DNA from 2 places in the Lysinibacillus sp. NPDC097231 genome. Region 2 is predicted to be linked to the other one. Evidence: predicted binding sites of a transcription regulator. Region 2 holds the regulator's gene; the other holds the start of a gene.
What was found. The regulator CtsR, encoded in region 2, represses protease genes until heat stress. The targets are predictions, from matches to a motif close to ATGGTCAATAAAGGTCAAACA.

Region 1 (4,410 bases), on a different contig from region 2:
TGTATTCTCAATTCTTATTTTCATTATTGGTGCAATTCTTCCAAACGAGCCAACTCCAGAAGCTGCAGACCATCATTAATTCAACTAGAAAGCCCTGTTCCGCATCATGCGAAACAGGGTTTTTCTTTTTATCCCGCATTAACGGGCAGTAATTTATCTTCATTCAATAGAGAAGTCCCTATTCATAATATATAGTGAAGCGTGGGAGATCAACTGCCCGTTTCAACTAACAATGAGTGGGGATACGTTTCACTTTATTTTTCAACGACACATTGACCATCTCGCATTCTAATGTGTAACGTTTCTCCTGGTAATATATCGCCTCGTAGTAATTCTTTAGCAACTGCAGTTTCGATATGACGTTGCACGAAGCGTTTTAATGGTCTCGCACCGAACTGAGCATCAGCCCCATGACTAACAACCCAATCAATGACTTCTTGCTCTATTTCTAAAGTAATTTCCTGCTCTGCAACTCGTTTTACAAGCTGTTCAACATATTTCCAAGCAATTGCTGTGAAATGCTGATCTGATAGTGCATGGAACATAATAATATCATCCATTCGATTTAACAGCTCTGGTTTAAAATGCTGGCGCAGTGCAGTCATTACTAGATCCTCAACTGAAGCATCGCCCTCTTTTGCTTCCATTAAATAGCTGGAGCCAATGTTAGAAGTTAAAATCACAACTGTGTTTGAAAAGTTGACCGTCCGTCCTTGGCTATCAGTAATGCGACCATCATCTAAAATTTGCAGTAAAATATTTGCAACATCTGGGTGAGCCTTTTCTATTTCATCTAGTAATACAACTGAATATGGATTACGGCGAACCGCTTCTGTTAATTGCCCTCCTTCCTCATAGCCAACATAGCCTGGAGGAGCCCCTACAAGACGTGATACGCTATGTTTCTCCATATACTCACTCATATCAATACGAATGAAATGATCCTCAGAATCAAACAGCTGTGCAGCTAATGCCTTTGCGAGTTCTGTTTTACCAACACCTGTTGGTCCTAGGAATAAAAAGCTACCAATTGGTCGATGAGGATCTTTAATACCAGCCCGAGCACGCCATACTGCTTCTGTGACAAGTTGTACAGCATTATCCTGCCCAACAACCCGTTCATGCAGTGTATCTTTTAGTCGCAATAATTTTTCGCGCTCACCTTCTACTAACTTTGTCACCGGTATTCCTGTCCAACGAGAAACAATCGATGCAATTTCATCGGCTGTCACCTCTTCACGTAAAATTCGCGATTCTGTGCCATTCTCTAGGTGTTTCTCCATTTCTTGAATTTCTTTTTCAAGAGTAGGGATTTTCCCATGACGTAGCTCTGCTGCTTTATTTAAATCATATTTACTTTCTGCTTCATCTAAGTCACGACGGTATTTGTCAAGGGTTTCACGTTTTTTCTGAATTCCGTGCAATGCTTCTTTTTCTGCTTCCCATTGTTTACGCATGCCTTCGGAAGATTCTTTTAGCTTTGATAATTCCTGATGCAGTTGCTCTAGACGCTTTTTACTTGCCTCGTCCTTTTCTTTACGCAGTGCCTGTTCCTCAATTTCTAACTGCATGATGCGGCGAGTTACTGCATCTAATTCCTGTGGCATGGAATCAATTTCTGTTCGGATCATCGCACACGCTTCATCGATCAAATCTATTGCTTTATCTGGTAGGAAGCGCTCTGTAATATAGCGATTAGAAAGCTCTGCCGCAGCTACAATGGCACGATCATGAATACGTACAGCGTGATGTAATTCGAAGCGCTCCTTTAAGCCACGTAAAATGGAAACCGTATCTTCTATCGAAGGCTCGCGCACAAGTACTTGTTGGAAACGGCGCTCTAAAGCAGGATCTTTTTCAATGTACATTCGATACTCATCTAGTGTTGTAGCACCGATACAATGAAGCTCGCCTCGTGCAAGCATTGGTTTTAACATATTCCCAGCATCCATTGCACCATCCGTTTTACCTGCACCTACAATTGTATGAATTTCATCAATAAATAAAATGATACGCCCTTCCGATTCCTTCACTTCTTTTAGAACGCCTTTTAATCGCTCTTCAAATTGACCGCGGTAACTAGCACCTGCAATTAAAGCACTCATATCAAGCTCATACAATACACATTCTTTTAATCCTTCAGGTACATCACCTTTTACAATACGTTGAGCTAATCCTTCTACAATTGCTGTTTTACCGACACCTGGTTCACCTATTAAGACAGGGTTATTTTTCGTTTTACGTGTTAAAATACGAATAACATTACGAATTTCTTCATCACGACCGATAACTGGGTCCATTTTGCCGTTTTTAACTTCTTCAATTAAATTTCGTCCAAATTGCTCTAATGGTTTTTTGTTATCTGTTTGTTGAAATTGCATGTTAAGCACTCCTTTTCAATAATGTTTGGCGGAATATATCTTGCCATACTGGTTTCTTTTTAATTGTTTGACCTTTTTTGACTAACTTTATTTTACATCAAACGACAAGCCCTAGCAAAGAATTAGCACTAAAATTTTCTCACCTAAAACTGGAAATTTACGTTATAATAGGTATGTTTCTAAGTTTTAGTATCTAAATATTCACCATCCTTTTGTAATAACAGCCACATATTACAAAAAGAAAGCGATGTGTTGGAAGTATGGTTTTAATGGATAATATGCAAGAGAAATTTCACAATCTTTTTCAAAAGAATGGTGTTTTTATAAAAGTGAATAAGGATAATAAGATTTTTTTAGAGGGTGAACGTGCGAAAGAAATATATTATATAAAATCAGGAGCTATTTCGATAAGTCAGGAAACCGAGAGCGGTAAGGAACTAACAATTCGAATTTGTGGTCCCGATAGTATTATTGGAGAGGGCTCCTTATTTTGTAGCCTTACGTATCATTCCGTGACTGCAAAGGTATTAGAACCTTCTTCTTTGTATGTTCTAAGCCGTAAATCTTTGGAACTTTTATTAGTGGAGCAACCTAATTTAATGGTGGAATATATGAAGTGGCTACAAACAGAAAATTTGAAACATCAAAGTCGTTTGCGTGATTTAGTTTTAAATGGTAAAAAGGGTGCTTTATTTTCAACACTAATCCGTCTTTCGAATACTTATGGTAAGCCTTTAGAAAATGGCACTATTTTTATTGATCTCCCCCTCACAAATACAGAAATTGCAAATTTATGTGCAACTAGTAGAGAGATGATCAATCGCATGCTTAATGACTTAAAGAAGCACAATGTTTTATCTTTCGAAAAAGGTTATATAACAATTCTTGATTTACAATTTTTAAAGGATGAGATTGCCTGTGAGAATTGTCCATTACAAATATGTCGTATTGATTAATTCGTTATACAAGAAATCCCCGCTTACCATTATAAGCGGGGATTTTTTAACTTGCTTTAGATAACTTTTCATAGACAAGATGTAGATTTTTTTTATCGTACGCCCAATGCCATCTTTGCATAGCGTGACATTTTGTCTTTTGACCAAGGTGGATTCCATACTATGTTGACATTTGTACTTTTTACCTCTGGCAGCTCACCCATTGCAGTATTTACTTGATCCACAATAACAGGTCCAAGCGGGCAGCCCATAGAAGTAAGTGTCATTGTAACCGTTGCTACACCTTCTTCATCTAACTCTACATCATATACTAAACCTAAGTTGACAATATCAATACCAAGCTCAGGGTCAATTACATTTTCTAACGCACCTAACATGCTGTCTTTCATATCTTGATCCATCAGTTTATTTCTCCTCCCATCATAGTGTTAACTTAATCATAGCAGATGCATCATATTATGCCAAATGCTGTGCAAGCCATTCTGTTGCCGCTAACATACCATCACGTGGTACAGCATGTCCCGCATTTCTGTTGGCTAAAAATTTTAGGCTTTCTGGATTTGCTACATAGTATTCCCGTAATGTTAAATAAAAATTATACGTTTCATTAAAAGGTACAGTTTTATCTAATTCACCATGCCAGAAAAAAACTGGTCGCCCAGCAAATTTTTCTGGAGTTAGACTGACATCATATTTGGCTAGAAGCTCTTTTGTATGCTGTATTTCTTCTTCAGACATTGCCCAATTGATACCACTTTTAGCGAATTGCTGCAATTGATATTCAGCTAATTTGATAAAACCAGGTGCACCCATACATATTGCTGCAGTTTGTATCCATTCATAATGCTTTAAGCAACCTGATGTCACTATTCCACCCATTGATGTACCAGCAATGCCAATTTTATCACTCGCTAATAATTTTTTATTCTTTAATTCATTATATAATTGTTCTACTTCTTGAATAGAATTTAAAACAATATCCCAAAAATGTAAGTTCATTTGCATCTCTGTTAGGCCTTCACTTCGGTCACCATGTAATTTTGCATCTGGTAATAGGACGCGCACCCCTTTAT
Region 2 (4,410 bases):
TAACTATCTGCGCAACATTAGTATCTGGGGTACTTGCATACTTTTTATTCCCGCAGCAAGGTGAAAATAAAATTGATGATCGCGGGCCCTATTGAAATTGAAAAGGCATCCCAGAAAAATTTCTAAGATGCCGGTTATATGGTGAAATCGAAGATCCCTGAGAGTTTGTTAGTTCTCCATCAAGTAATTGTGGAAGCTAACAAATTCTTTTTGTATTGTGTCAATAAACTATCGCTTTTAAGGTTTAAATAATTTGAACCAGCCTTTAAATTTAAAGACTGCTAGCATAAATAGAACGATCAGAATCATAATAGCGAGCACAATAAAGTAGCTATACTGGCCATGGAGCTCAGGCATATTATCGAAGTTCATCCCATAAACACCCGCGATAAATGTTAGAGGAATAAAGATTGTTGAAACAATTGTTAAGGTCATCATAATCCCATTCATACGGCTGGAACTCATCGCCATATAGCTATCACGCATGTCAGCGGTCAGCTCACGATTGGATTCGATCATTTCAGCCAGCTTAAGTAAATGATCGTAAATATCACCGAAGTAAGCTCTTTCTGATTTGTTTAGTGAAAATCGGTAAGAGTTTAGGATACGATATAATAGATCCCGCATTGGTAAAATGGTGCGTCGTAGGTCTAGCAAATCACTACGGAATTCGAACACAGTTTTCATGGCATGAAGGTTACTCTGATAGGTAAGCTCATCTTCAAGTGCATTCAAATGATCCTCAATCTTATAGACAAGTGGGAAATAGCTATCAACGATTTTATCGATTATTTGATACGTTAAATAAATTGTGCCTCGTTCCCATTTCTTTGGCTGTTTCTCGAACATTTGTTGCACTCTATCTATTTCGGGTGCAACATTTTTATGGAATGTAACAATAAATTTATTAGAAACAAAAATATTAACTTCCTCTGCTGCTAATTCTTCGTTAACCCTTTGAATAACAAAGAAATGGAAATCATCATAAAAATCGAGTTTTGGCCGCTGTAAACGCATTAAGCAGTCTTCTATAGCGAGTGGATGGAAATGAAAAAATGTATCTAACTGTAGTTCTTCCTCAGGTGTTGGGCAATCAAAATCGACCCAAAACCACTCAAATTGATTTTTGTGTATGTCCTCAAGAGGAAATTCCTTTAAAAGTTGTTGGTCTTTCGTAATTCCGATTGTGCGTATCACAGCATTCACCTCAATTCTGTTGATTTTATCCTTAAGGCTGTTTGTCTTTAGAACAACGACATCCGCTGAAAGAAGTTAAATGTTAATCCTCTTTATAGCATATCCAACCACCAAATAAAGTAGTGGCAAAGAATCTAGACGGTTTTGTAAATCCTGCTTGCTGGAGCAGTGTTAAAATATCCTCTTCGCGCATATATGAAAGGGAACGTATAGTGTTCTCCATATCTGCTACCTCCGATGGTGATAGCTTAGTATGCTGCAGCCAATAAGCCCGCCATAAATCAAATTGTAACTCCGTTTCAACAGAGCCAAGTTGCCCGTATTTAGAAACAATAACAAATGGCGCACCAGCCTTTAAATTATTTGCTATTTCTTTTAATGTTGCAAGTTTTTCTTGATCGTCATTGATAAAATGAAGCACTAGAATACAGCTAGCTGCATCAAACTTCGCTGAGGGTAGCTTAGTATCTAGTATAGTACCCTGATATAAAGAGATATTATTAGGTAAAGATTTTAAACGCTCTTTGGCAATTTGTAGCATGGCTTCAGCGGGATCCATACCAACAAATGACCAGTATGGCCTATTCTCGGCAAACTGTAAAATTTCATTGCCACTGCCTGAGCCAACCACTAAAAAATCAGCATTGTCGGGTAATGTAGCTTGGTAAAAGGTTTGTGCTAACCGTAGCATAGCATCGTAGCTAGGTAGCGTGCGTCGAATACCTTTTTCATATTCGCTTGCAAGTGTGTTATTAAATTTCATCACGTATCACATGCCTTTCAAAAAAATTTTTTTTTAAATCTAATTTATGTTGAAACTATTTAGGGTACAGTTCCGTAAATAGTAGTACATAAAACAAAAGCAAAATTAAAAAGGAAAGGTTGATATAAGTGGAAACTAAATGGTCTAAAGTAATCATACACGCAAGTGCATTTTTTGCGCCATGGTTAGTACCGATTATATTTTTCTTAATTAGTTCGGATGAAGAGGTAAAAGCAATTTCCGTCCAAGCGTTGTTGTTCCAAGTTGTGATGTGGGTTTTATTTGGAATTTCAGCTGCTTTAAGCGTTATCTTAATTGGCATACCGTTTTTAATCATTTTCGGGATCATGTTATTTGTTGTACCAATTATCGGTATAGTGAAGGCTTTATCTGATGAGCCTTGGCGTTACCCAATTGTTGGTCGTTGGGTATAAAATTTATAGACGCAAGTATATGCTAGTTGCATATACTTGCGTTTTTTCTATAGCCAAAAAGGGTACATTATCGTTATAAGTAGATCCCGAAATTTTTCAGTGTGCGAAATAATTGCAATTATTTTCAAGCGTTTTGTATAATATACTCAAAGATAGTCAAAGATAGTCAAAGTCAGTGGAGTAAGCGAGGTGTATTCCTAAAGTGCGTAATATATCAGACATCATAGAAGGCTACTTAAAGCAAGTACTTGAATTAGGTGGAGAAGGGCATATTGAAATAAAACGTAGTGAAATTGCAGATAAATTTCAATGCGTACCCTCACAAATAAATTATGTGATTAATACAAGATTTACTGCCGAACGAGGTTACCTTGTTGAAAGCAAACGTGGTGGTGGTGGATACATTCGAATTTTACGTGTCCGTGCGAATTCACAAATTGACCTAATTGAGGATGTTCTCAGGCAAATAGAAGATGGGGCATCGCAAACCATGGCAGAAGATTTAGTTTATCGACTAATTGATGAGCAGGTAATTTCGAAGCGAGAAGCGAAAATAATGTTAGCGGCAATTGATCGCTTAACATTGGATTTGCAGCTCCCTTTACGGGATAACATTCGAGCAAGAATATTACGAGCGATGCTAACAACGATTAAATATGAACAGCAAAAGTAGAGAGGTGATGGAAATGATTTGCGAACATTGCAAGCAGCGTAATGCGACAGTTACCGTAACACAAGTTCAAAATGGTCAAAAGGTCGAGCACCATTATTGTGACGTTTGCGCCTCGCAGTTCCATCCATTTCATGCGGAATTTAAACAAGAGCCGGTATCTATTCAACAATTACTATCCAATTGGTTTGGCTCACCCTCATGGCAACAAAAAGTGGATGAAAAACAACAGGCACAACCACAACCGCAAACGTGTCCACAATGTGGATTTACGTATAAACAGTTTTTAAAAGAAGGTAAATTTGGATGCCCTAGCTGCTATGACACTTTTAGTGAACACTTACCAAAGCTCTTTAATCGTATACAGGCTGGTCCTCAGCATATAGGCAAGATGCCTGGGGCCAGAAGCAATGTTTATGTCATCAAGAAGCAAATTGAAGATATTCGTAAACGTATGAAAGTTGCTGTAGATGAAGAACAATTTGAAGAGGCAGCAAAACTTCGTGATGAAGTAAAGGAACTTGAGAAGCAGTTACAATTTGAAGGTGGTGATGTGTCGTGATGATTGAGTCGTTTTTAGAGCAGGCTACACCAACATGGATGAGCGTAGAGGACGATTATTCGGATATTGTCATTAGTACACGCATTCGCCTTGCTCGAAATTTAGACGGATATCGTTTTCCATTAGTCTTTACAGAAAATGAGGCATTGCAGGTAGAACAGGCTGTTACGCATGCAATAAAGGACAGCATGAAACTTCAAGAAAATTACTCTTATTTTGCTATCAAGGATTTAACATTTTTACAACGTCAAATACTTGTAGAAAAACATTTAATTAGTCCTCAGCTGGCAAAAAAAGAGCAAGTTGGATCCATGCTTTTATCTGATGATGAATCAGTTAGTATTATGGTGAATGAAGAGGATCATTTACGCATTCAATGTATGACAGCGAGTTTTCAACTTTTAAAGGCATATGAACATGCCAACAAAATTGATCGTATCTTAGAAAAAGCTTTGCCCTATGCATTTCGTGATACTTTTGGATATTTAACAAGTTGCCCAACGAATATTGGTACTGGTTTGCGAGCATCTGTCATGATGCACCTACCAGCCCTTACGCTAACAGGTCAGATGAATCAAATCATTAATGCAATGACACGATTAGGAATGACAGTAAGGGGAATATACGGCGAAGGTAGTGAAAATATAGGTAATGTTTACCAAGTGTCGAATCAGATTACACTAGGAAAAACAGAGGATGATATTTTAGCGGACATTCAAAGCGTCGCTGAAAAAATTATTCAAAAAGAACGGGTTGCGAGGGGCAAATTAGTGGAAAAGGCAGA

Region 1: a site for CtsR is predicted at 2,446-2,466, ahead of ACIQXF_RS10275 (ATP-dependent Clp protease ATP-binding subunit). Genes of this name have one in related genera too.

Annotation. Positions count from the first base shown of each region.
Region 1 covers NZ_JBIWDH010000014.1:679-5,088, forward strand. Annotated here, with positions in the region: gene ACIQXF_RS10270 (YjzD family protein) at 1-79, shown strand, start outside; gene ACIQXF_RS10275 (ATP-dependent Clp protease ATP-binding subunit) at 255-2,381, opposite strand; gene ACIQXF_RS10280 (Crp/Fnr family transcriptional regulator) at 2,651-3,337, shown strand; gene ACIQXF_RS10285 (metal-sulfur cluster assembly factor) at 3,430-3,738, opposite strand; gene ACIQXF_RS10290 (prolyl oligopeptidase family serine peptidase) at 3,794-4,410, opposite strand, start outside.
Region 2 covers NZ_JBIWDH010000022.1:22,857-27,266, forward strand. Annotated here, with positions in the region: gene ACIQXF_RS14000 (hypothetical protein) at 1-95, shown strand, start outside; gene corA (magnesium/cobalt transporter CorA) at 238-1,197, opposite strand; gene ACIQXF_RS14010 (class I SAM-dependent methyltransferase) at 1,280-1,960, opposite strand; gene ACIQXF_RS14015 (magnetosome magnetite crystal formation protein family) at 2,089-2,394, shown strand; gene ACIQXF_RS14020 (CtsR family transcriptional regulator) at 2,597-3,067, shown strand; gene ACIQXF_RS14025 (UvrB/UvrC motif-containing protein) at 3,081-3,626, shown strand; gene mcsB (protein-arginine kinase McsB) at 3,623-4,410, shown strand, end outside.